Regions from separate parts of the Agrobacterium sp. 22-223-1 genome, predicted to be linked through region 1. Evidence: riboswitches for the same ligand, from Rfam matches in the RefSeq annotation. Region 1 holds a riboswitch; each other region holds the start of a gene.
What was found. A riboswitch is a leader RNA that binds a small molecule or an ion and turns the genes downstream of it on or off. The one in region 1 is predicted to bind cobalamin.
Positions count from the first base shown of each region.

Region 1 (7,657 bases):
CTGCGCATTCGCCCGCATACGGATTTCGCCGTGGTCAACCCGGAAGACGATCCGCGCTACCGCGACTATGTCGATGACTATTTCGCCCTTGTCGGCCGCGTCGGCATCAACCCGGAAGCAGCCCGCACCATCGTGCGCACCAACACGACCGTCATCGGCGCACTGTCGGTGAAGCGCGGCGAAGCGGATGCGCTGATCTGCGGCCTCGAAGGCCGTTACGACCGCCACCTGCGCGACGTGAACCAGATCATCGGCAAGCAGGAAGGCGTGCGTTCCTTCGCCGGCCTCAGCCTGCTCATCACCCAGCAGGGTGCGCTGTTCCTGACCGACACTTTCGTGAATTACGATCCGACCTCCGAGGAAGTGGCGGAAATGGCCATTCTCGCGGCCAAGGAAATCCGCCGCTTCGGCATCACGCCGAAGATCGCCCTCGCCAGCCATTCCAATTTCGGCTCGCGCGATTCCGAAAGCGCCCGCAAGATGCGCCGTGCCCTGAAGATCGTGCAGGAAGCCGCACCGGAACTGGAAGTTGACGGCGAAATGCAGGGCGGTTCGGCCCTTTCGGAAGCGCTGCGCAAGCGCGCCATGCCGAACAGCGTGCTGACCGGCGAAGCGAACCTTCTGGTCTTCCCGAACCTCGATGCCGCCAACATCACCCTCGGCGTCACCCGCACCTTGACGGAAGGCCTGCATGTCGGCCCGATCCTGCTCGGCACGGCCCTGCCCGCCCATATCCTGTCGCCCAGCGTCACCTCGCGCGGCGTCGTCAACATGGCGGCCTTTGCCGTCGTGCAGGCCTCGCATCCTTCGGTGTGATAGAGGCCCTATTAACGCAATTTTGAACAGGCTGTTGCCGCCTTGCGGCAACAGCTTATGTTATCTTCCCGAAACACGGATTTCGTGAAGTATAACGCCCCTGCCACCGGCCGGGGACATCGAACGGATCGAACAATTGACCCGCCGCAGCCGCATCATCGGCCTCCTGCTTCCCCTTGTTTTCGTCGCCCCGGCCGCCGCTTTCGCGGATCAGGTCTGCGATATGCTTTATGCGCAATTGCGCGAGCCGCCCCGCGTCATCGGCAATACGGCCGAGGTGCGGCGTTACGCCAATGCGCTCGCCCGCCAGAATATCGTCATCCGCAAGATCAGGAACGACTTGCGCGGCTATGGCTGCTCATCCGGCAGCGTCATCGTCTACGGCAATCCCAATGCCGGTATCTGCGCCGAAATCGGCGATGCGCTGGCGGAAGCAGAAAGCGAGCGCGACGCCATCATCCGTGACCGCGACGACGCCATGGCGGCAGCGCGTAGCGACGACGGCGACATCAGGCGTCAGCGCATTCTTGCCGCCCTCGATGCCAATGGCTGCAACACCCTGCCGCAAACGGAAACGCAATTGCCGCCGCCTCCGGATGTAACGCGTTATCCCGACGCTTTTCGGCAGAATGGCCCGCAGAACGGCGACGAGCCGGGACAGGCGGGGCTTTCGCCCTACCCCAACGCCGCCGAGGGCGGGCTTCGCACACTCTGCGTGCGCACCTGCGACGGCTCGTTTTTCCCCATCGCTTCCAATGCCTCGCCGCTCGATTTCCGCGCCCAGGCGGAGCAGTGCGAGAAAATGTGTCCGGGCACCGAGACGGAGCTTTATTTCCACTCCATGACGGATCAGGAAACCGCCGATATGGTTTCGGCGGAAACAGGCAAACCCTACAGAGAGCTGCCAACCGCCTTCGCTTACAGGAACGCCACAGCAAAAGCGCCGGGCTGCGCCTGCAACATGGCCGCCTATCACAATGAAATGCAAAAGCAGGAAGAGGCCGCCCGGCCGCAGCCCGAAAAACCCTATTCCGGCATCACCACCATTCCATCACCGCAAGGTGACAAGGCTGAAAAACCCACCGAACAGCAACAGGCTGCCAAGCCGCCGGAACAGCCCGTTCCCGAACGCGACTATGACCCGAACGATAGCCGCGTCCGCGTCATAGGCCCGAAATTCCTGCCCGACCAGACGGGCCGGATCGACCTGAAGAACCCGGCATTGAAGGGTATACAGCCGCAGCAGTGACATACATCGCGGAGCGAGCGCGCTCCCCTTGCTTCTTCTCCCCGAGGGGGAGAAGTCCGCGGCAGCGGGATGAGGGGGCGGCGTCAGCGATATTCGGAGAGCTTGCCCCCTCATCCGACCCTTCGGGCCACCTTCTCTCCGGCGGGGAGAAGAAACACGCGGCAACGTCCCGCTTTGTTCACAGGCCTCCGCTTCTACACCCCGCCCCAGCGGTTACGGAACACCAGTTCCTCCAGCGGCACGCGCTGTCGCCAGCCCTTCACCGCCAGTTCCGGCTCGTTATAGAGCGCATCGACACGGCCGAGGCAAAGCCAGGCGACGATTTCGATATGGTCGGGAATATCGAGAATGGTGCGAATGTCGCTATCGTGGAAAATGCTGACCCAGCCGACGCCGATGCCTTCGGCGCGCGCCGCGAGCCAGAGATTCTGGATGGCGCAGACGGTGGAATAGACATCCGTGCGCGGATTGTGGGTGCGGCCCAGCACCACCTTGCCGCCGCGCGTCGGATCGCAGGTGACGCAGATGCTGAGCGGCGCCTTGCGGATGCCTTCAAGCTTGAGACTGCGATAAAGCGCCTGCTGCTCGCCCGTAAACATCGCCGCCGCCTCCTCATTGGCGCGGCTGAAGGCCACGAAGGCCGCCTGACGGATCGCGCCATCGGTGACGAGGGTAAAATTCCACGGCTGCATGAAACCGACAGAGGGTGCGGAATGGGCCGCCTTCAAAAGACGCTCCACCAGATCGTCCGGCAGCGGGTCCGGCAGGAACTGGTCGCGCACGTCACGACGGGTCTCGATGGCGCGGTAAATCGCCTCGCGTTCCTCACAGGAAAACGGGCGGGCGGGCGAGAGCGCGTGATCGAACGAACTGGCGCCGGGCGGATTGCTTACGGACGAATCGGCTGGCATCGTTTATCCCCAACAATGCGAAGACCGGGCGCAAATGCGCACCCCGCCTCGACAACAACCTGCCGCCGTCCGCGCGGTTCGGTCTATCCCGTCAGGCCGGTCTTCTGACTTGGCTTCATCCGCCCTTTTCGCCTTCCCGAATTGCTCCAGTGGCTTTAAAAAAGAACGTCCGCCTCACAGCGCTGGGCACGTTCCGGTCTTTCACCGGATTCCCGATTCTCCCGCCGCAAGGGCAGGCACCTGACAGGCAAGCTATGGGCAAAAAAGTTTGCGGATGCAAGCATCCTGCCGGCGGTGCGGCAATGTGGCCTGCCTCATCCCCATCATTCCACCGGGAAATACCTGACATAAGCGAACTCGTCCCCATCCGGTGACCAGTTGGGCGAATTCATCGTTCCCTGCCCGCCGAAAAGTTCGAACAGCGTCTCGGCATTGCCGCCATCCATATCCATCAGCCGCACCCGCACATCGAGATCGCGCGGATGGTCGAAAACGTCGCCGTCATAGGAAACGAACACCACCTTGTCTCCCCTCGGAGACGGGTGCGGAAACCAGTCGCCATAGGGGCTGTCGGTGATGCGCTCGACGGCTGAGCCATCCACCCGCACGCGCCAGATCTGCATTCGCCCGGTGCGGCTGGAATTGAAATAGATCCACTCACCGTCCGGCGAATAATCCGGCCCGTCATTGCGGCCTTCGCCATGGGTCAGCCGCGTCTCGACGCCGCTTGTTATATCCATCGAATAGATATCGAAGACCTGATCGCGAATGCCGCAATAGGCAAAACCTTTCTCATCCGGCGACCAGCCATGCCAGTAAGAGGGAAGATTTTTCGTCATCAGCCGCGGCGCACCGCCCGCCGAGGCCATGAGATAAATGGCGCTCTTGCCGAATTCCACCTTGTCGGAAATGGCGTAGAGCGAACCATCCGGCGAAATGCCGTGATCGTTGTTGCAGAGCGTCGCAAAGCCGGTATCGACCTTTTGCGGCGAAATATCACCGGCAAGAGACAGGCGGTAAAGCAGCCCTTCGCTGTTCAGCAGCAGGTATTTTCCATCCGGCGACCAGTTCGGCGCTTCAAAAAGATCAGGCGTCTGCCACACCACCCGCATCTGCCGGGTGCGGATGTTGAAGATTTCGATGGAGCTGCGCATTCTGCCTCCCGGGCGTGTCGGTGTCTCGTTCAAAGCGCCCGGTGCAGACATTCCGTTTGCATCCGCCATCGCCTCGATTATGATCCTAGGGCGGCAGGCACCGTCCTGCAAATTCAAACCAGAAAAAACGCCAGCGCTCCGGCACCGTCCGCGACCTTTGCCGTTTCTCCCAGATCCGAGGTTCCGCGATGAATACCATCGCCGATCACGGCATCCGCTTCGGCCGGATCGCCGCAATGCTTCCTGTCAAAAACATCGAAAAGGCCCATGATTTTTACGTTGGCGTGCTGGGCTTCGAAAAGACCTTCGAAAACGGCAACCCTGTCGGCTTCATGATCCTCAAACAGGGCAATGCCGAGCTGCACCTGACATTGCAGCCCGCACACAAGGCAGCACCCTTCAATGTGGCGCATATGATGGTGAGCGATGTGGACGCGCTGCATGCGCTCTGCAAGAGCCAGGGCTTGCGCATCATCAAGGGCCTGCAGGACAAGGATTACGGTCTCAGGGCCTTTGTGTTTGAGGACCCGGATGGCAACCGCATCGATGTGGGACAAGTTATTTAAGGTAAGTGAACGGCGCGGGGTTTTCTCCGCGCCGCTTGCTTAAACACGAAGGCTTGTTGTGGAACGAGCGCATGCCGCTTGTTTCTTCTCCCCGCGGGGGAGAAGTCCGCGGCAGCGGGATGAGGGGGCGACGTCAGCGATAGACCGAGAGGTTGCCCCCTCATCCGACCCTTCGGGCCACCTTCTCCCCGGCGGGGAGAAGAAACGCACGGCAACGCCGGGCAAAGCATCCGCTACCCGCGCCTTCCTTCAATCATCGATCCCGAAACCGGTTGGTGATCGGATAACGCCTGTCACGCCCAAAGTTCTTCTTGGTGATCTTCACACCCGGCGCCGATTGCCGGCGCTTGTATTCGGCGAGATAGAGCAGATGCTCCACCCGGTGCACCGTCGCCACATCATGGCCACGAGCCAGAATTTCCTCAACCGACATTTCCTTCTCGACGAGGCATTCCAGAATATCGTCCAGCACCGGATAGGGCGGCAGCGAATCCTGGTCGGTCTGGTTGGGGCGCAATTCGGCCGAGGGGGCCTTGGAAATGATATTGGCCGGGATCACCTCACCGGAAGGGCCGAGCGCGCCCGGCGGCACATGGGCATTGCGCCAGCTGGAAATGGCATAGACCTGCATCTTGTAGAGGTCCTTGATGGGGTTGAAACCGCCATTCATGTCGCCGTAGAGCGTGGCATAACCCACCGACATTTCCGACTTGTTGCCCGTCGTCACCACCATGGAGCCGAACTTGTTCGAGACGGCCATCAAGATGGTGCCGCGCGTGCGGCTCTGCAGGTTTTCCTCGGTAATGCCCTCTTCCGTGCCCTCGAAGAGATCGGAAAGCGCCGAGAGGAATCCTTCCACCGGCTCTGAAATCGGCACGATATCGTAACGGCAGCCCAGCGCCTTGGCGCAATCGGCCGCATCCTTCAGCGATTCCTCCGAAGTATAGCGGTAAGGCAGCATGATGCAGCGCACCCGCTCCTCGCCCAGCGCATCGACGGCAAGGGCGGCACAGATCGCCGAATCGATGCCGCCGGAAAGGCCGAGAACCACGCTCTTGAAGCCGTTCTTGTTGACGTAATCGCGAAAGCCCAGCATGCAGGCGCGGTAATCCGCCTCCTCGCCTTCGGGAATCTTCGAGAAAGGTCCGCTATCGCAATGCCAGCCGTCTGCCGTGCGTTTCCAGTCGGTGACGGCAAGTGTGGCCTCGAACTGACTCATCTGGAAGGCGAGCGTTTTGTCGGCATTGAAGCCGAAGCTCGCGCCGTCGAACACCAGCTCATCCTGCCCACCCAACTGGTTGGCGAAAACGAGCGGCAGGCCGCTTTCAATCACCTGTCGCAGCGCCACCTGATGGCGCACATCCAGCTTGCCGCGATAATAGGGCGAACCGTTCGGCACCAGCAGGATTTCCGCCCCGCTTTCGGCAAGCGTCTCGCAGACACCCATATCGTTCCAGATTTCCTCGCAGATCGGAATGCCGATCCTGACCCCACGGAAATTATAGGGACCGGAAATCGAGCCTTCGGAGAAAACCCGCTTCTCGTCGAACTCGCCGTAATTCGGCAGGTCGATCTTGTCGCGCAGCGCGATGATCTTGCCGCCATCCAGAAGCGCCACGGAATTGTGCCGGCCCGTCTCGCCCTGTCGCGGAAAACCGATGACGATGCCCGGTCCGCCATCGGCGGTTTCCGCCGCCAGCTCTTCCACGGCTTTCAGGCATGCTTTCAGGAAAGCCGGTTTCAGCACCAGGTCTTCCGGCGGGTAGCCGGATATGAACAGCTCCGTCAGGAGCAGAAGATCGGCGCCCTGCGTCGCCGCATCGGCCCTTGCCTCGCGCGCCTTGGCGAGATTGCCCGCCACGTCGCCAACGGTGGGATTGAACTGCCCGACGGCAATCCGGAGATGGTTCTGGATATCGTGTCTGTCGCTCATGGCTTTTCAATACCGCGCCCGTGGCCGCTCCGCAACGCGGCAATTGCATGGCGGCGTCCGTTACGCTTCGGCCGCGCGCGTTCACGCTAAGGTTATCGCCGCACCGGCCAGACTCTTCAAAGTTCATGTCGCGTTCATCGCGCTTATGTGACAGTTACATGACACTTTTGCGACACCCGATTCACCTCCCCGGATCGGCCGTGCCGCCTGCAATACCGGAGTATGGGTTTGAGAGATTCGGCGCCAAAAACAACGGCTTCCGAAAAGGCTGGTTTCGTCTTTTCGCCTGCATGGACAAGGAGCCTTTCCAAGCTTTCGGGCATCGCCTATCCGCTTGCCAATCTGACGGTCGCGTCCGTCGTGCTGGTCGTGGCGCTGGAGTGGATCGCCCGCGGTTCGCTCACGGATGTCGGCGCTTTCCTCACCTCCTCCGCCCGCCCCGGCATGACCACCATTGCCGCCGTGCTCGCCCTTCTCGTGGCGCTGGATGCACTTCTTGGCAGGCGTTACCTGTCGCTGATCGCGCTTGCGCCGCTCTGCGCGCTGACGGGGCTGATTTCGGCACAGAAACAGACCTATCTTTCCGATCCGCTTTATCCATCCGACCTGCTGTTCGGCCGGCAGATTCTTGAGCTTCTGCCGACCATGCTGAAGGCCCAGCCGATGACGGCAGCCCTCGTCGCCCTCGGCATCTGCGCCACGATTGCCGCTCTCGCAGCGCTGTGGCTGCTGGCGCGCCGCCATTCACCGGGCTTGAGCTGGCGCGAACGCGCCGCCGGTCTCGCGATGGCGCTGCCGCTTCTTGCGGGGCTCGCCTCACTGATGGACTATTCGCATTATTCCTGGGTGCGCGATCGCCTCAACATCATTCCCATGATGTGGGATCAGCAGGAAAATTACCGCCATAACGGCTTCCTGATGGCCTTCGCCTTCAATATTCCGATGGCCAATGTCTCGGCGCCGCAGGGTTACGGCGAAAACAGCATTGCCGACCTGACCGCGGAACCCACCGCCTTCGCCGCCAACAA
Region 1 is NZ_JBNWCN010000001.1:1,627,356-1,635,012, forward strand. It holds gene ACQZ60_RS08070 (NADP-dependent malic enzyme) at 1-816, shown strand, start outside; gene ACQZ60_RS08075 (DUF2865 domain-containing protein) at 953-2,065, shown strand; gene bluB (5,6-dimethylbenzimidazole synthase) at 2,260-2,976, opposite strand; cobalamin riboswitch at 3,054-3,235, opposite strand; gene ACQZ60_RS08085 (TolB family protein) at 3,300-4,130, opposite strand; gene ACQZ60_RS08090 (glyoxalase superfamily protein) at 4,319-4,696, shown strand; gene ACQZ60_RS08095 (NAD+ synthase) at 4,950-6,629, opposite strand; gene ACQZ60_RS08100 (LTA synthase family protein) at 6,852-7,657, shown strand, end outside.

Region 2 (7,657 bases), 770 kb from region 1:
ATCTCGGGCTGAACATCGACGCCATCCGCGAACTGATCGCGCTTAGCCAGCACCGGCAGATGCCCTGCGAAGGCGCGGACCGCATCGCCGCCGAACACCTCGCCCATGTGCGCGAGAAGATCGCCAGCCTGAAGAAGCTGGAGCACGAGCTGGAGCGCATCGTGTCCCATTGCCACGGCCATTCGATCGAGGATTGCTACGTCATCCGCGCGCTTTCCAATCACGGCATGTGCGAGGGTGAACATTGATCGGAAAACCGGGCTTGACAGATTGCGGATTCGGGCGCATTGCATGTCCCATGATCAACGAACGCGCACCCATCTCCTGCTCGTACTTTTGGGCCTACCTCTAAGGGCGGCTCGACAGATCATATTGTCAACAAGCCGCCGTCAGGCGGCTTTGTTGTTTCTCAAGCGTCCTGACGGCACCGATAAGACCAAAGGACCGAAAAAATGACCGAAGATAGCTCCCTTACACTGGAAAGACCGCCCGTCGTCATCATTCGTGGCGCACGCAAGACGGATTTGCCCGAGCTCAACGAGATGATCACGCTGCTTGCCTCCTACCACGGCGATGCGGCGGCGATCACCCCGGCGAAACTGGAACGCGACCTGTTCGGTCCGCTGCCCTGGGTGCATGGGCTGGTTGCGGAAGCCGATGGCGCGCTGATCGGTTACGCCCTGCTTCTGCCGCTCTACAGGGCGCAGGAAGGCCGGCGCGGGCTTGAGCTGCATCATCTCTTCGTGCGTGACGGGCATCGCGGCCATGGCACCGGCCAGCATCTGGTTTCCCGCGCCCGCGATATCGCCAAACGCCTCGGTTGCGACTATCTTTCCGTCAGCGCCACGACCGGCAATGTCGCGGCGCATCGCTTCTACGAAAACATGGATTTCGCGCCCCGGCCGGTTACCGGCATGCGCTACATGCAGTCCATCGCCTGATTAAAACCACGGAGACGGCCATGACACGGATCGCCATTGCGCTGGCGCAGGATTTTGCGGACTGGGAACCGGCGCTGCTTGCTGCGGCAGCCCGCAGCTATCTCGGCGTCGAGATCGTCTATGCCACGCCCGATGGCCGGCCGGTAACGTCCATGGGCGGGCTGACCGTGACGCCTGACACATCCTATGACGCGCTTGATCCGGCCGGCATCGATGCGCTCGTCATTCCCGGCGGCTTGAGCTGGGAAAAGGGAACGGCTGTCGATCTTGGCGGGCTGGTGCACCGGTTTCGCGACAGGAACCGGCTGGTTGCCGGCATCTGCGCGGCGGCAAGCGCGCTCGGCGGCACGGGCGTGCTGAACGATGTCGCCCATACCGGCAATTCGCTGGCATCGCACAAGGCCTATGCCGTCTATAGCGGCGAATCGCTCTACCGCGACCAGCCGAAAGCGGTTAGCGATCGCGGCATCATCACCGCCGCCGGCAGCGCGCCGGTCAGTTTCGCTGTGGAAATCCTGAAACACCTCGGCCTCTTTGGTCCGGAAGCCGAGGCGGAACTTCAGGTTTTTGCGGCGGAGCATCGCTGAGGCGGACGCTGATATTGTGGGCCACGTAAGCCCGCCCGCCCTCATTCCTGTGCTTGTCACAGGAATCTAGCCAGCCCAAGTCCTTGGGCTGAAAGGACTCTTCCCGCCGCGCGGACGAGCGTCGGCTGGATTCCTGTGACAAGCACAGGAATGAGGTGGTGCAAAATACAAGCGTCTTGGCACCCTCACTCATCACCTCCGATCCAGCACCCGGCATACGCGCGCCGCTGGCTCCTCACCCTCCCCGGCAATCGCCCGGCGAATATCGCGGCTGTTCAGATGCAGGCTGCGGCCGGCGGGTAAATTTGCACGTTTTATCTTGGTGAGCGCCGCAGCGATAAAAGCGGCCTCGTGTTCATGAAAACAGGCAAGAGCCGCCTCGCGATCCGGGGTCGCCCCAAGGACTGCCTTGAAGGCAAGGCGGTGCACGGCGCAGAAAGCGCCGTGACCGGGGACGGCAAAACGCAGCGCATCGAGCTCCTCACTCCATTCCGCTGCGTCCTGCATGGATTTACGCCGACTGGAAGCGCTTCAGGAAAAACGCGCTCAATGTTCCGAGCAAAGCCCAGAAAACGAAGCTGGTCACGGTGGCGGCGACGATGAACTGACGCTCCAGCGGCAGCGGCGCCAGCGCATGTTCGCCTTCCGGCGGCAAGGGTGCGCCGACCACATGCGGTGCGACGATCAACACCAGCGCCAATACGATTGCCCAGGGTTCGCGGCGGAACGCGATCAGCGCAATGCCGCCCGCGGTTGCGGCAACCGTCGCAAGCCACCAGATCTGCCGCGCCTCAAGTGCGGCGGCCGGGCTGCCCGGCAGTTCCGGCGGCAGGCCGATCATCGGGGCCAGCATGACGGCGGCAAAGCCAGCAACGCCCCAGAGAAGGCCTTCGCGCCAGCCGCCATTCGTGCCACGCAGCGAAATGAGGCCGGTCAGCACCAACGCATAACCGATAGCGGTCAGCACATTAGCGGCGACGGTATAGGCGGTGCGCTCGAAGCCATCGGCCGGAGCCCAGGCCTCGTCATTGTGCTCATGGGCGGGAACGGCAGCACCGGGGGCCGTCGCATCATGGCTGTGGGGCGCTTCGCCGGCGCTTTCATAGGTTTCCGCCTGAAGGATGAGCGGCGTCGTGCCGAAAGCCTGCATGGCCGAAACGGCGAAACCGCCGAGAATGCCGACGAGAACGGCGGTAAAGACGATATTGCGAAAAGACGACATGCCGTTTCCCCTCAATGGCAGGGGAAGGCGTTGGCATGACGCGTGTCATGCGCGGCGTTATGAACGGCCTCCACATGGGAAAAGCCGACAAAACCGACAACGAACAGGCCAAGCACGATCGCCGTCAGCGATTGCGCGAAGCTGGTTGTTTTTGCGGAAACGGCGGCGTTGGCCGTATTCTGGTTGATGGACATGGTGACCCCTCTCCGGCGCGACCCCGCGCCTTTGGACGCGGCCGCACGGCAAAGGGCCGTCGAGCCGCTACGATACACTTCACCACGGGGATACGAGACTGACACAGGGAGGCGTCGATCCCGCCACCCTGAAATTCCGCTCTTCCGGACACCCCGCCGGCATGGATATTTCCGCGATGGCAGGTCTCCTGGCTTACGGGTCAAAACCTGAAACACCTTCCCGGCGTCACCCTCTCTGGAAACCCTCGGTTCCCGGCGAGATGGCTTGCCAGTGGCATTTCGTTTCAGGCTCTCCGCTCACAGTTGCGGGGGCAGCCACGAATGAGGATTTCTCCCTATCGTGTTCCCTTTTCACCTTCCGGAACGCCCGGAAGGAACCATCACAGGATTGTTATCCGATGGGCGGGGTCGGGAGTCAATGGTGGGCCTGACTTCGAACTGCACGCCGTCGCCTGCACCTCCGTCACCCCGGACTAGATCCGGGGTCCAGCGCGATCAAGTCCTTGATCGCAAGAGACTCTTCTCACGGCGCAGCCGCGCCGTGGCTGGATGCCGGATCTAGTCCGGCATGACGGCTGAGGATTACCGCGACGGTATGGCCTTCAGATAGGCGGCAATCGCATCGCGGTCTTCAGGCGTCAGATGCGCCATGTTCTGCTGCACCTTGACCATGGAGCCGCCGACGCTGTCGAATTCCGGGGTGAAGCCGTTTTCCAGATAGCTGGCAATATCGGCCTCGGCCCAGCTGCCGATGCTTTGCGAGCCGGGGGTAATGTCGGGAATGCGGCCCTCGCCTTCCGGGTTGGGCCCGCCGGCCAGCCACTTGTCTTTCACGAAACCGCCAAGCGCGTTGCGCGGCGTGTGGCATTCGCCGCAATGGCCCGGCCCTTCCACCAGATATTGGCCGCGCAGCAATTCGGCATTGGCATTGGCAAGCTCGACGCGGGGCCGCGCCGAGGGGTCGAAATAAAGGAATTTCCAGCCGCCCAGCGCCATGCGCAGATTGAAGGGAAACGGCAACTCGTGATCCGGCGCATCGTTCTGGCTGGCCGGCAGGGCTTTCAGATAACCGAAGAGATCGTTGATGTCCTTCTGCGTCATGCGGGCATAGGAGGCATAGGGAAAGGACGGGTAGAGATGTTCGCCGTTCCTGCCCACACCGCGCGTCATCGCATCGCCGAATTCCGCCAGCGTCCAGCCGCCGATGCCATGCTGCGGATCGGAGGAAATATTGGGGACATGGAAGGTGCCGAAGGGGCTTTTCAGCGCCTGCCCGCCCGAAAGCGTCAACAGCGCCTCACCTTTCGCATCGGGCGCGGCATGGCAGCTTGCGCAGCCGCCCGCCCAGAACAGCGTTTCGCCGTTGGCCAGATCCGGTTCGCCCAGGCTGACCCAGTGGCTGGGCGCCTGCCGCTGAGGCGCGGTGACCCAGGCGAATATGCCGTAGCCCGCAATGGCCGCGACGACGGCCCCGCCCGCGAGTTTCGTCCAGATGGAGGACATGCCCCTCTCCCCATTCTCACCTGACCCGGTCAGATGTCTTTCGTGCCTGAGAAAACGCCGCCGGTACGCGGCGTTTCCAAAGTGTTGCGATTATTTCTTCAGACGATAGGTCTGGTGGCAGGTGCCGCAATCGGCGCCGAGCGTCTTCATGGCGGTGGCGACGCCCGCCTGATCGGTGGGGAGATTGGCGAGAACCATGTCCGCATCCGTGCCGAGCTTGGCAGCCTTGGCCTTGAAGTCGTCGAAATTTTCCCAGATGGCGGGGGCAGCCGCACTGCCGGTCTCGGTGCCGGCGGGGAACTGGTCCGGGAAAGCCTTAGCGTTGGTGCCGATGGTGGTTACGGCAGTCTTGACGGTATCGGCGTCGAAGGGCTTTTCGCCCTTGGAGATGGCGGCGAGCGAACCCATCGCCCCACCGATCTGCTTCATCATGCCTTCACGTTTTTCGACTTCGCCGGCAGCGTAGACCGCTCCGGCGCAAAGACAGCCGAACAGCATGGCCGCGGTGATGGTTTTCAGTTTCATGCAACTCTCCTTGATTCCGGCCGGGACACCGGGCGCTATATGGAACGGCGCGAGGATGCCCTTTCCGGATGGCGAAAAGAAGTCACATTGCGGTGAATTCCATCGTGAAAACAGAAGCCTAAGACAGGGCCTCCCACAGTGTCAGCAGCGCTGCGGCAATCAGCATGAAACCGGCGGCGCGGCCGATGAAGATCGTGGCGGCGGGCGAAGAAACCAGCCATGCCCGGCTTTTATCCGCCGTCAGCGCCAGCGCGCCATAGACCGTAAACTGCGTGACCGCCACCATCGCGCCCATCACCAGCCCCTGCACCCAGATCGGGCCATAAGCCGGTTTGAGGAATTGCGGATAGATCGCCATCATGAACAGATAGGCCTTCGGATTGGAAAGGCAGGTCAGCACCGCCCGCCAGAAGGCTTTTCTGACCGAAGCGCTCGCCTGCGCCTCATCGCCGTTCACGACAATCGCGCTGCGCATCAGGCCGATGCCGATCCAGATCATATAGGCGGCACCGAAAACCAGAAGCGGCAGGAACAGCGACGGCATCCAGGCGGCAAGCATGCCGACGCCCAGGGCGCCGTAAAGCGAATGCACAATGCCGCCGGCGCTCATGCCGCTTGCGGCGGAAAGGCCGGTTCTCTTTCCCCCCGTCAGCGCGCTTGCCAGTACGAACAGCATATCCATGCCCGGCAGGATGATGATGCCGAACAGGACCAGAAAGAAAAGCCAGAGATTTTCGGCGTAACTCATGTCAGTATCTCCCAAAACGGTTCACGACACATTCGGGAAATCCCATGTTTCTCAATGTGTTTCTTCGTTTATAGGAAAAGCCAACTGACAGCGTTGTGTCAGTTGCGTGGGGAAATCCACCGGGAAAACGGCAATGCGCAAGGCGTCGAGACTGTTCGAGATCATCCAGATCCTGCGGGTGGCGCGCAGGCCTGTCACCGCGCAGACGATTGCCGAGGCGCTGGAAGTGACGGTGCGCTCGGTCTATCGCGACATAGCAGCGCTTCAGACCATGCGCGTGCCCATCGAAGGGGAACGCGGCGTTGGTTATATCCTGCGTCCCGGCTTCAACCTGCCGCCGTTGATGTTTTCCATCGAAGAGACGGAGGCGATCGTGCTGGCGCTCGCCATGGTGGCCCGCACCGGCGATAGCGAGTTGCGGCAGGCGGCAAGGCAGGTCAGCGACAAGATTGCCGCCTCCCTGCCCGAACCCCTGTCGAAAACCCTCTCCGCCAATGCCCTACATGCCTGGGGCAGCATCGCGCCCTCCCCCGCCGGCGTCGATCTTGCGACGGTCCGGCGGGCGGTGCGCGACGAGGAGAAGCTGGAGATCACCTATCGCGATGAAGCCGGCGCGCAAACGCAGCGGCGGGTTCGGCCGATTGCGGTGATCTATTATTCGGAGACGGTGAATATCGTCGCCTGGTGCGAATTGCGGCAGGCGATTCGCAATTTCCGCTCGGACCGGGTGCTGAGCTGCGAAACGACCGGCAGCTTCTTCAAGCTGGAAGGCGAGAAGCTGCGGCAATTGTGGATGAGCGGCTGGCAGAGCAACCAGTTGGGAAACAGAATTTAGTGCAGCTCGCAGCCTCTGTTATGTGTCGGAGCACCCCTCTCCGCCCTCATTCCTGTGCTTGTCACAGGAATCCAGTCGACGCGCGTCTGCGCGGCGGGAGACTCTTTTCAGCCCAAGGACTTGGGCTGGCTGGATTCCTGTGACAAGCACAGGAATGAGGGCTTCGAGAGAGGTCCGGCATCACAGCAAGGCATTATTTCCTACAGGAAATACTCCAGCAGGCGATCCTCCTCGCGCCCGAAACCGCGAATGACGATCCGGTCGGAAAAGACATCGGCGATGGCGAAGGTGTTCTGGTCAGGCGTATCGACCATGCCCTTGAAGTTCACGAAGTGGGTATTGCCCAATAGGCCGTAATTGCCCTCGTGATTATGGCCATTGAACCACGCGACGACCGAGGGGTGGGAGCCGAGGAGCTCAAGGATACGCGGCGCGTCCCACATGTTGTGGGCGTTTTCCGGGTAGACAGGATAGTGGCAGAGAACGATCACTTTTTCGCCCGCCGCATCCGCCTTTTGCAGAACGGCCCGCAGCCATTCGAACTGCTCGTCGCTGAGCGAGGCGTTCCAGTCCTGCGCATTGATTGCACCCGCATCCGCCAGGCGCTTCAGCCGGTCTGCGGCAAGCGCTCGACGCGGATCGCCGGGCGGCGGGGCGAACAGGCTGACCTCGTTGCCGTCAAGCACGACGAAACGGACGTCACCGATGGAAAAATCATGCCAGGGGGCGGACATGCCGAGGCGGGCGTGGATAGCCGGCAAATGCTCGGCGGCGACGGCGAAATCGTGATTGCCCGGCAGCAGGACCGAGCGATGGCGAAGCCCGTCGTAAACGGCAAGGATCGCATCGAAATTGTCGAAGCCGCGGTCGATGATATCGCCGAGCGTCACCACGAAGGCGAGGTCTTCGCGGTTGAAGGCGTCGACCGCGTCTGCGAGCTTTTTCGGGCTCTCGGCATAATAACGGCCCATTTCCGGGCGGGGGTCGGCATCGGCATATTGGGGATCGGCGACGATGCCGAAGGAGAAGAGAGGCGTGGTTTTTTCAGTCATGATGCGCCGCGATAAACCCGGCGGATGACAGGCTTGTGACAATAAAATCC
Region 2 is NZ_JBNWCN010000001.1:856,832-864,488, reverse strand. It holds gene ACQZ60_RS04280 (MerR family transcriptional regulator) at 1-248, shown strand, start outside; gene ACQZ60_RS04275 (GNAT family N-acetyltransferase) at 453-941, shown strand; gene ACQZ60_RS04270 (type 1 glutamine amidotransferase family protein) at 962-1,528, shown strand; gene ACQZ60_RS04265 (hypothetical protein) at 1,721-2,035, opposite strand; gene ACQZ60_RS04260 (CbtA family protein) at 2,040-2,750, opposite strand; gene ACQZ60_RS04255 (CbtB domain-containing protein) at 2,762-2,944, opposite strand; cobalamin riboswitch at 3,106-3,341, opposite strand; gene ACQZ60_RS04250 (c-type cytochrome) at 3,527-4,447, opposite strand; gene ACQZ60_RS04245 (c-type cytochrome) at 4,538-4,972, opposite strand; gene ACQZ60_RS04240 (LysE family translocator) at 5,091-5,720, opposite strand; gene ACQZ60_RS04235 (helix-turn-helix transcriptional regulator) at 5,854-6,555, shown strand; gene ACQZ60_RS04230 (metallophosphoesterase) at 6,756-7,607, opposite strand.
Region 2: another riboswitch for cobalamin. It lies ahead of ACQZ60_RS04255 (CbtB domain-containing protein); the one in region 1 lies ahead of bluB (5,6-dimethylbenzimidazole synthase).

Region 3 (7,657 bases), 1.6 Mb from region 1:
CCACAATACCCGCAGATGGTCGGTCAATTCATCGACGGATTTCACCGGCGTGCCATTCAGTCTCAGGCGACGCGACACCACCTCGCCATCGCCTTCAATTCCCGTACCGATGGCGACTTCGCCATCCATGCCCTCGACATCGGCGAAGATCGAGAAACCAGTGGCTTCAGCCCCTACCCGCGTCACGTCAGACAGGGTGGCGCGGCGAAGGCCCCTTCCGGGTGAGAGAAAGGAGACGGCCTCCAGAAGATTGGTTTTGCCGGAACCGTTGTCGCCCGTCAGCACAACATGGCGGTCATCGAGCGTGAGCGCAGCCGCCGCATAATTGCGGAAGTCCGTGAGTTTCAGCCGTAAAAGCGACACCTTGTTCGTCATGTGTACGGCCTAAAACGAAGATGGACGGATAGCAAGGTGGGGAACGTCCGCCCGCACCGAAGACAGCCGCTAGTGTGCAATTCATTCTTCAGTAGCAACTTTTTTAGTCGCCGGTTATTTATGAGCCGGTCCTCATCACCGGTAGCCCATTCATGCGCCTGATCTTGTCTCTCTTTCTCACTCTCGGTCTTCTCTCCTCCTGCGCAGGCCGACCGGGGGCGGATGTGCTGGAGGCCGTCAACACCAGGACCCGCGACACGAAAATCGTCACCGCCTTCGTGGCGAGCACGCGGGAGAAAAACACGGACGCAAAAAAGGGCTTCGGCACGGCGCGGGCGATGGAGCCGAACTACGCCAGTTTCGATATTTCCATTCCGCCCACCCATAAAAGCGGGAAAATCGAATGGGCCAGCGGCAAGCCCGACCCGAAAAAGGATTTCGTCGTTACCAGGGCCGATATGCTGACGAAGACGCGCTTCAATGCCGATCTTGGCGACATAGCCCGCTCCGGCAAGCAGATCGCACTTTTTGTACACGGCTATAATTACAGTTATCAGGAAGCCCTGTTCCGCGCGGTGCAGATGGCGGCGGATGCCAATATGAACGGCGTGCCGCTGGTCTTTTCCTGGCCGTCGCAAGCCTCTGTCGCCGGCTATGTGGCCGACAAGGAGTCCGCGACCTTCTCACGCGATGCGCTCGCCGCGATGTTGATCGATCTCACCCGGCAGACCCCGAAGAAGAGCGTCGTCGTGTTCGGGCACAGCATGGGCGGCTGGCTGGTCATGGAGGCGCTACGGCAATTGCGCTTCCAGGGCAGAAACGATGTCATCGCCAAGCTGCAGGTGGTGTTGGCTGCGCCCGATATCGATGCTGATGTCTTCCGCAAGCAGATCGAGGTTGTCGGCCGGCTCAGCCCGCCGCTCACCGTTCTCGTTTCCAAGGATGACCGTGCGCTGAAAGCCTCTTCCATCCTCGGTGCCGACGTTACCCGTATCGGCGCGCTGGATGTCACCGACCGCCAAGTGCAGGAGGCCGCTCTCAAGGAGGGCGTGCAATTCGTCGACATTTCCAATCTGAAGGCATCGGACCCGCTCAACCACGACCGCTATGCGGCGCTTGCTTCCATGGTGCCGCAACTTGAGGCAAGCAGGCGCGGGGGTGACATCAACAGTGCCGGAGCCTTTGTTTTCGATGCGATCGGCGCCACCGTCGCCAGCCCCTTCCGCCTTGCGAGCCAGGTGGTGAACCCGCAATAGTTTTGCGGGTCCTGCCGACAAACCGGTTTCAGAAATCCCAGTCCTCATCCTCGGTCGCAACCGCCTTGCCGATGACATAGGACGAGCCGGAACCGGAAAAGAAGTCGTGGTTCTCGTCGGCATTGGGCGAGAGCGCCGAGAGGATCGCGGGGTTGACCCGGCAGGCCTCGGCCGGAAACAGCGCCTCATAACCCAGATTCATCAGGGCCTTGTTGGCGTTGTAATGCAGGAACTGCTTGACGTCCTCCGTCAGGCCCACGCCGTCATAGAGGTCTTCGGTATATTTCGCCTCGTTGTCGTAAAGTTCGAGCAGGAGATCGAAGGCGAAATCCTTGATCTCCTGTCTCTGCGTTTCACCGAGACGCTCCAGCGCCCGCTGGAACTTGTAGCCGATATAATAACCATGCACGGCCTCATCACGGATAATGAGGCGGATCAAATCCGCCGTGTTGGTGAGCTTGGCGCGGCTTGACCAGAACATCGGCAGATAAAAGCCGGAATAGAACAGGAAACTTTCCAGAAACACGCTGGCGATTTTTTTCTTCAGCGGATCGCCGCTGTCATACTCCCGCATGATTAGTGCGGATTTGCGCTGCAGGAATTCGTTTTCCTCCGACCAGCGATAGGCGTCGTCAACATCGGGCGTGAGGCAGAGCGTCGAAAAGATCGACGAATAGGAGCGAGCGTGCACGGCCTCCATGAAGGAGATGTTGGAAAGCACGGCCTCCTCATGCGGCGTTGCCGAATCCGCCATCAGGCGCACGGCGCCGACACCGTTCTGGATGGTGTCGAGCAATGTCAGCCCAGTGAAGACACGGATCGTCAGTTTCTGTTCTTCCGGCTTCAGCGTTCCCCACGAGGGGATATCGTTGGAGAGCGGCACCTTTTCCGGCAGCCAGAAATTCGAGGTCAGGCGGTTCCAGACTTCGAGATCCTTGTCGTCCTCGATGCGGTTCCAGTTGACCGCGCGGATGCAGGACGCGGGTTTTACGGCAATGTTCATTGTCTTGTCCCTCAATTCAGAGCGTGCAGGAAACGCAGCCCTGAACCTGCGTGCCTTCCAGCGCCATCTGGCGCAACCGAATGTAATAGATGGTCTTGATGCCCTTCTTCCAGGCATAGATCTGCGCCCGGTTGATATCACGCGTCGTTGCCGTATCGCGGAAGAACAGCGTCAGCGACAGGCCCTGATCGACATGCTGGGTCGCGGCCGCATAGGTGTCGATGATCTTTTCGGGGCCGATCTCATAGGCGTCCTGATAATATTCGAGATTGTCGTTCGAGAGATAGGAAGCCGGGTAATAAACGCGGCCGATCTTGCCCTCTTTGCGGATTTCGATCTTCGAGACGATCGGATGAATGGAGGAGGTGGAGTGGTTGATGTAGGAGATCGAGCCTGTCGGCGGCACGGCCTGAAGGTTCTGGTTATAGAGACCAGACGCCATGACGTCCTTCTTCAAAACTGCCCAGTCCTCCTGTGTCGGAATGGCGATGCCGGCTTTCTCAAACAGCACCTTCACTTTTTCGGTCGCAGGCAGCCATTCCCGGTCGGTATATTTGTCGAAATATTCGCCCGAGGCATATTTGGAATTCTCAAAGCCCTTGAAGCTATGGCCCCGTTCCACGGCCAGCCGGTTGCTGGCGCGGATGGCGTGATAGGTCACGGTGTAGAAATAGATATTGGTGAAATCGACGCCTTCTTCAGAACCGTAGAAGATGCGTTCGCGCGCCAGATAACCGTGCAGGTTCATCTGGCCAAGCCCGATGGCGTGGCTGGCATCATTGCCCTTTTCCACCGAAGGAACGGAGGAAATATGGCTCATGTCCGACACGGCCGTCAGCGCCCGGATGGAGGTCTCGATAGTCTTGCCGAAATCGGCGGAGTCCATCGCCGAGGCGATGTTGAGTGATCCGAGATTGCAGGAAATATCCTTGCCCATATGGCTATAGGACAGATCGGCGTTGAACTCGCTCGCTTCGCTGACCTGCAGGATTTCCGAGCAGAGATTGCTCATGCTGATGCGGCCGGCAACCGGATTGGCGCGGTTCACCGTATCCTCGAACATGATGTAGGGGTAACCGCTCTCGAACTGGATTTCGGCGATCACCTGGAAGAATTCGCGCGCCTTGATCTTCTTCTTGCGGATGCGGCTATCGGCGACCATTTCATGATATTTTTCGGTGACCGAAATTTCGGTCAACGGCACGCCATAGACACGCTCCACATCATAGGGCGAGAACAGGTACATATCCTCATTGTTCCTGGCGAGCTCGAAGGTAATGTCAGGGATCACCACGCCGAGCGACAGGGTCTTGATGCGGATTTTTTCGTCGGCATTTTCGCGCTTGGTATCGAGGAAACGCATGATATCCGGGTGATGGGCATGCAGATAGACCGCGCCCGCACCTTGGCGCGCGCCAAGCTGGTTGGCATAGGAAAAACTATCCTCCAGCAGCTTCATGACAGGAATGACACCGGACGACTGGTTTTCGATCTGTTTGATCGGCGCTCCGAATTCGCGGATATTGGTCAGGGACAGCGCCACGCCGCCGCCGCGCTTGGAAAGCTGCAACGCCGAATTGATGGAGCGGCCGATGCTTTCCATATTGTCTTCCACACGCAGCAGAAAACACGAGACCAGTTCACCACGGCTCTTTTTGCCGGCGTTGAGGAAGGTCGGCGTTGCTGGCTGGAAGCGGCCGGAAATGATCTCATCGACCAGATTGCGGGCGAGCTGCTCATCGCCGCGCGCAAGGGCCAGCGCCACCATGCAGACGCGATCCTCGTAACGCTCCAGATAACGTTTTCCGTCGAAGGTCTTCAGCGTGTAGGAGGTGTAATATTTGAAGGCGCCGAGAAAGGTCGGGAAGCGGAACTTCCGGGCATAGGCTTCGTCATAGAGGTCACGGACGAAATTGAAGGAATACTGATCCAGCACTTCCTGTTCGTAATATCCCTCAGTCACCAGATAATCGAACTTTTCCCTGAGGTTATGGAAAAATACGGTGTTCTGGTTGACGTGCTGGAGGAAATATTGCCGGGCGGCCAGGCGATCCTTGTCGAGCTGGATCTTCCCGTTCTCGTCGTAAAGGTTCAGCATCGCGTTCAGCGCGTGGTAGTCCAGAGCCGCATCGAGCGGTTTCTGGGATGCGGCTGCCGGCTGTTTGGCGTCCTTGCGCATGGCGCTCGAGGTCAGCGTGTCCAAAATCGTTCCAATCCATGTTTGACGTTGGCGACATCTTCCTCCGTGCCGAGAAGCTCGAAGCGATAGAGAAACGGCACGGCGCATTTGCGCGAGACGATATCTCCGGCGGATGCGAAAGCTGCGCCAAAATTCGTGTTTCCCGCCGCGATGACGCCGCGAATGAGATTTCGGTTGGAGGGCTCGTTCAAAAACCGGATGACCGGCTTTGGCACGGCCCCTTTCGTGCCACCACCCCCATAGGTGGGGGTGACCAGCACATAGGGCTCGGACACATGGGGAACATCTTCCTCAACGCCAAGCGGCAGGCGAAACAGACGCCGTCCCAGTTTCAGAAGGAAACGATGGGTGTTTTCAGAACGGCTGGAATAATAGACGATCAGGCCCATCGCGCCGCCGCCTCAGCTGATCGAGCCGATCATATCCGGCCGGAAACCCGCCCAATGGCGTTCGCCGGCAACAACCACGGGCACCTGCATGTAGCCGAGGCCACGCACATGATCGAGCGCATCCGCATCTTCGGAAATATCGACGATCTCATAGGGGACACCGATGCGGTCGAGAGCGCGATAGGTGGCGATGCATTGGACGCAGGCGGGCTTGCTGTAAACGGTGACGGTCATGATTTCCTCTCTCGAAGCCGATTTCGGACAAGGCTCAACATTGCCGATTGCAATCGCAATCGGGCGGCGATGGATCTGTCATTAGGGTGGGCGTGCGCGGCTTTTAGCCACGTAAAATCACTCTCTACGCCGACGAGCGCAGCAACTTAAACAAATGCACTGGCATGACTTCACCCCGAAGCTTGTTCTGGAGGGGGCAGAAAAGGGCGCACGCAAATCATTTGCGTCATACACCTTCCTCCGGACACCCCGCCCGTGGACGTTTGCGCTCAAGGCAGGTCTCCTGACTTGCGGGTCACAACATCTATTCCGGCCTTCCCGGAGCTTTTGACCCCAGTGACCCAAATCGGAACGATGCTCACCGCTTACAGTTGCGGGGGCAGTTTCGGCCTTGCTCCGCCATATGGCGTTACGCACCGAATTCCCGTCTTAGCTCCCGACCCTTGCGAATCGGAAGAACCTCGAACACCACATATAGTATATGAGGAAATTTTCGCGTCAATAAATAGACACACAAAAGCCCCACCCTGTGGATCAAAAAGATTCAACACATGGTCAACAAAGGCTTAACGGCACATGCGTGCCGCCGCTCAAACAGAGAAAAGCGTTAATCTATTCCCAGATATCGATGCGGATATCGGCGGGACGGGCGTTTTCAATCACCCTTTTTCCGTTCGGAAGATCGTTTTCGAAAAGTTTGGCGTGGATATGGGCCTCATCGAGACCATAGCCCTGCCACCTTTTCCTCAGCCTCTCCTCAAGCACCGCGACGGACGGCCCGACAAAAATGGTGAGGTCGAAGCTCTTGGAAAGAGTTGTCCACGGCGCCTCGTCCAGTAGCAGATAATTGCCTTCAGCGAGGATAAAGCGTGTTTCCGGCGCAACCGCACGAGCAGACGCTATAGCGATTTCACGGGAACGGTCGAAAACCGGAACAAGCACCTCTTGCCCGCCCTTGCGGACGGCGGAGACGATATCGAGGAAACCGCGCACGTCGAATGTTTCCGGCGCGCCTTTTCGCGGCAGCAGCCCCCGCTCTTCAAGGATGCCATTGTCCATATGGAAGCCATCCATGGGCAGGACGGCGGCCGTTTCGTCCCATGCCAGCAAAGCATCACAAAGGGCATCCGCCAGCGTGGATTTGCCGGCCCCAGGGGGACCGGCAATAGCGACGATAAAACGGGATTTACCTTTTGCCCGCCGAAGAACGTCTTCGGCGATCGTTTCAAGCTTCAGCGTCATGCGGCAAGCGTTTCCTTCGGCGCTTCCTTGGCGCCCGTCATGAAGGCGACGGCGTCGGACATGGAGTAGTCCTTCGGATTGATGACGCAGAGGCGCTTGCCGAGCCGGTGGATATGGATGCGATCCGCGACCTCGAAGACATGCGGCATGTTGTGCGAGATGAGGACAATCGGCAGGCCGCGCGAGCGAACGTCCAGGATAAGCTCCAGAACACGCCGGCTTTCCTTGACACCAAGTGCTGCCGTCGGCTCGTCAAGAATGACGACCTTGGAGCCGAAGGCCGCTGCACGCGCCACAGCCACACCCTGACGCTGACCGCCGGAGAGGGTTTCCACTGCCTGATTGATGTTCTGAATCGTCATCAGGCCGAGCTCCGACAGTTTCTCCCGGGCGAATTTTTCCATGGCCGGGCGGTCCAGCGCCCGGAACAGGCTGCCCTGAATGCCGGGTTTGCGGATTTCCCGGCCGAGAAACATATTGTCAGCTATGGAAAGCGCCGGCGACAGGGCGAGGTTCTGATAGACCGTCTCGATGCCAGCCTTGCGCGCCTCGATCGGCGAGCGGAACTGCACGGGCTGGCCTTCCAGCCGGATTTCCCCTTCATCGGGTGTCACCGCACCGGAAATCGCCTTGATGAGAGAGGATTTGCCGGCGCCGTTATCGCCGATCACCGCCAGGATTTCGCCCGGATAGAGGTCGAAATCGGCATGGTCGAGGGCGGTCACACGACCGTAGCGCTTGACGAGATTGCGTGCTGTGAGAATGGGTTCTTTTGCCATCAGCCTGCTACCTTTCTGATCCACTGGTCGATTGCGACAGCCATGATGATGAGGACGCCAATCAACAGATAGGTCCATTGCGGGTCTGTTCCGATAAGCCTGAGGCCGAGCGAAAAGACGCCGACGATCAGGGCACCGAAGATCATGCCCATGATGGAGCCACGCCCGCCGAACAGCGA
Region 3 is NZ_JBNWCN010000001.1:5,791-13,447, reverse strand. It holds gene recF (DNA replication/repair protein RecF) at 1-375, opposite strand, end outside; gene ACQZ60_RS00060 (alpha/beta hydrolase) at 528-1,631, shown strand; gene nrdF (class 1b ribonucleoside-diphosphate reductase subunit beta) at 1,660-2,634, opposite strand; gene nrdE (class 1b ribonucleoside-diphosphate reductase subunit alpha) at 2,651-4,813, opposite strand; gene nrdI (class Ib ribonucleoside-diphosphate reductase assembly flavoprotein NrdI) at 4,825-5,223, opposite strand; gene nrdH (glutaredoxin-like protein NrdH) at 5,236-5,457, opposite strand; cobalamin riboswitch at 5,714-5,936, opposite strand; gene ACQZ60_RS00035 (nucleoside triphosphate hydrolase) at 6,070-6,699, opposite strand; gene ACQZ60_RS00030 (ATP-binding cassette domain-containing protein) at 6,696-7,478, opposite strand; gene ACQZ60_RS00025 (ABC transporter permease) at 7,478-7,657, opposite strand, start outside.
Region 3: another riboswitch for cobalamin. It lies ahead of nrdH (glutaredoxin-like protein NrdH); the one in region 1 lies ahead of bluB (5,6-dimethylbenzimidazole synthase).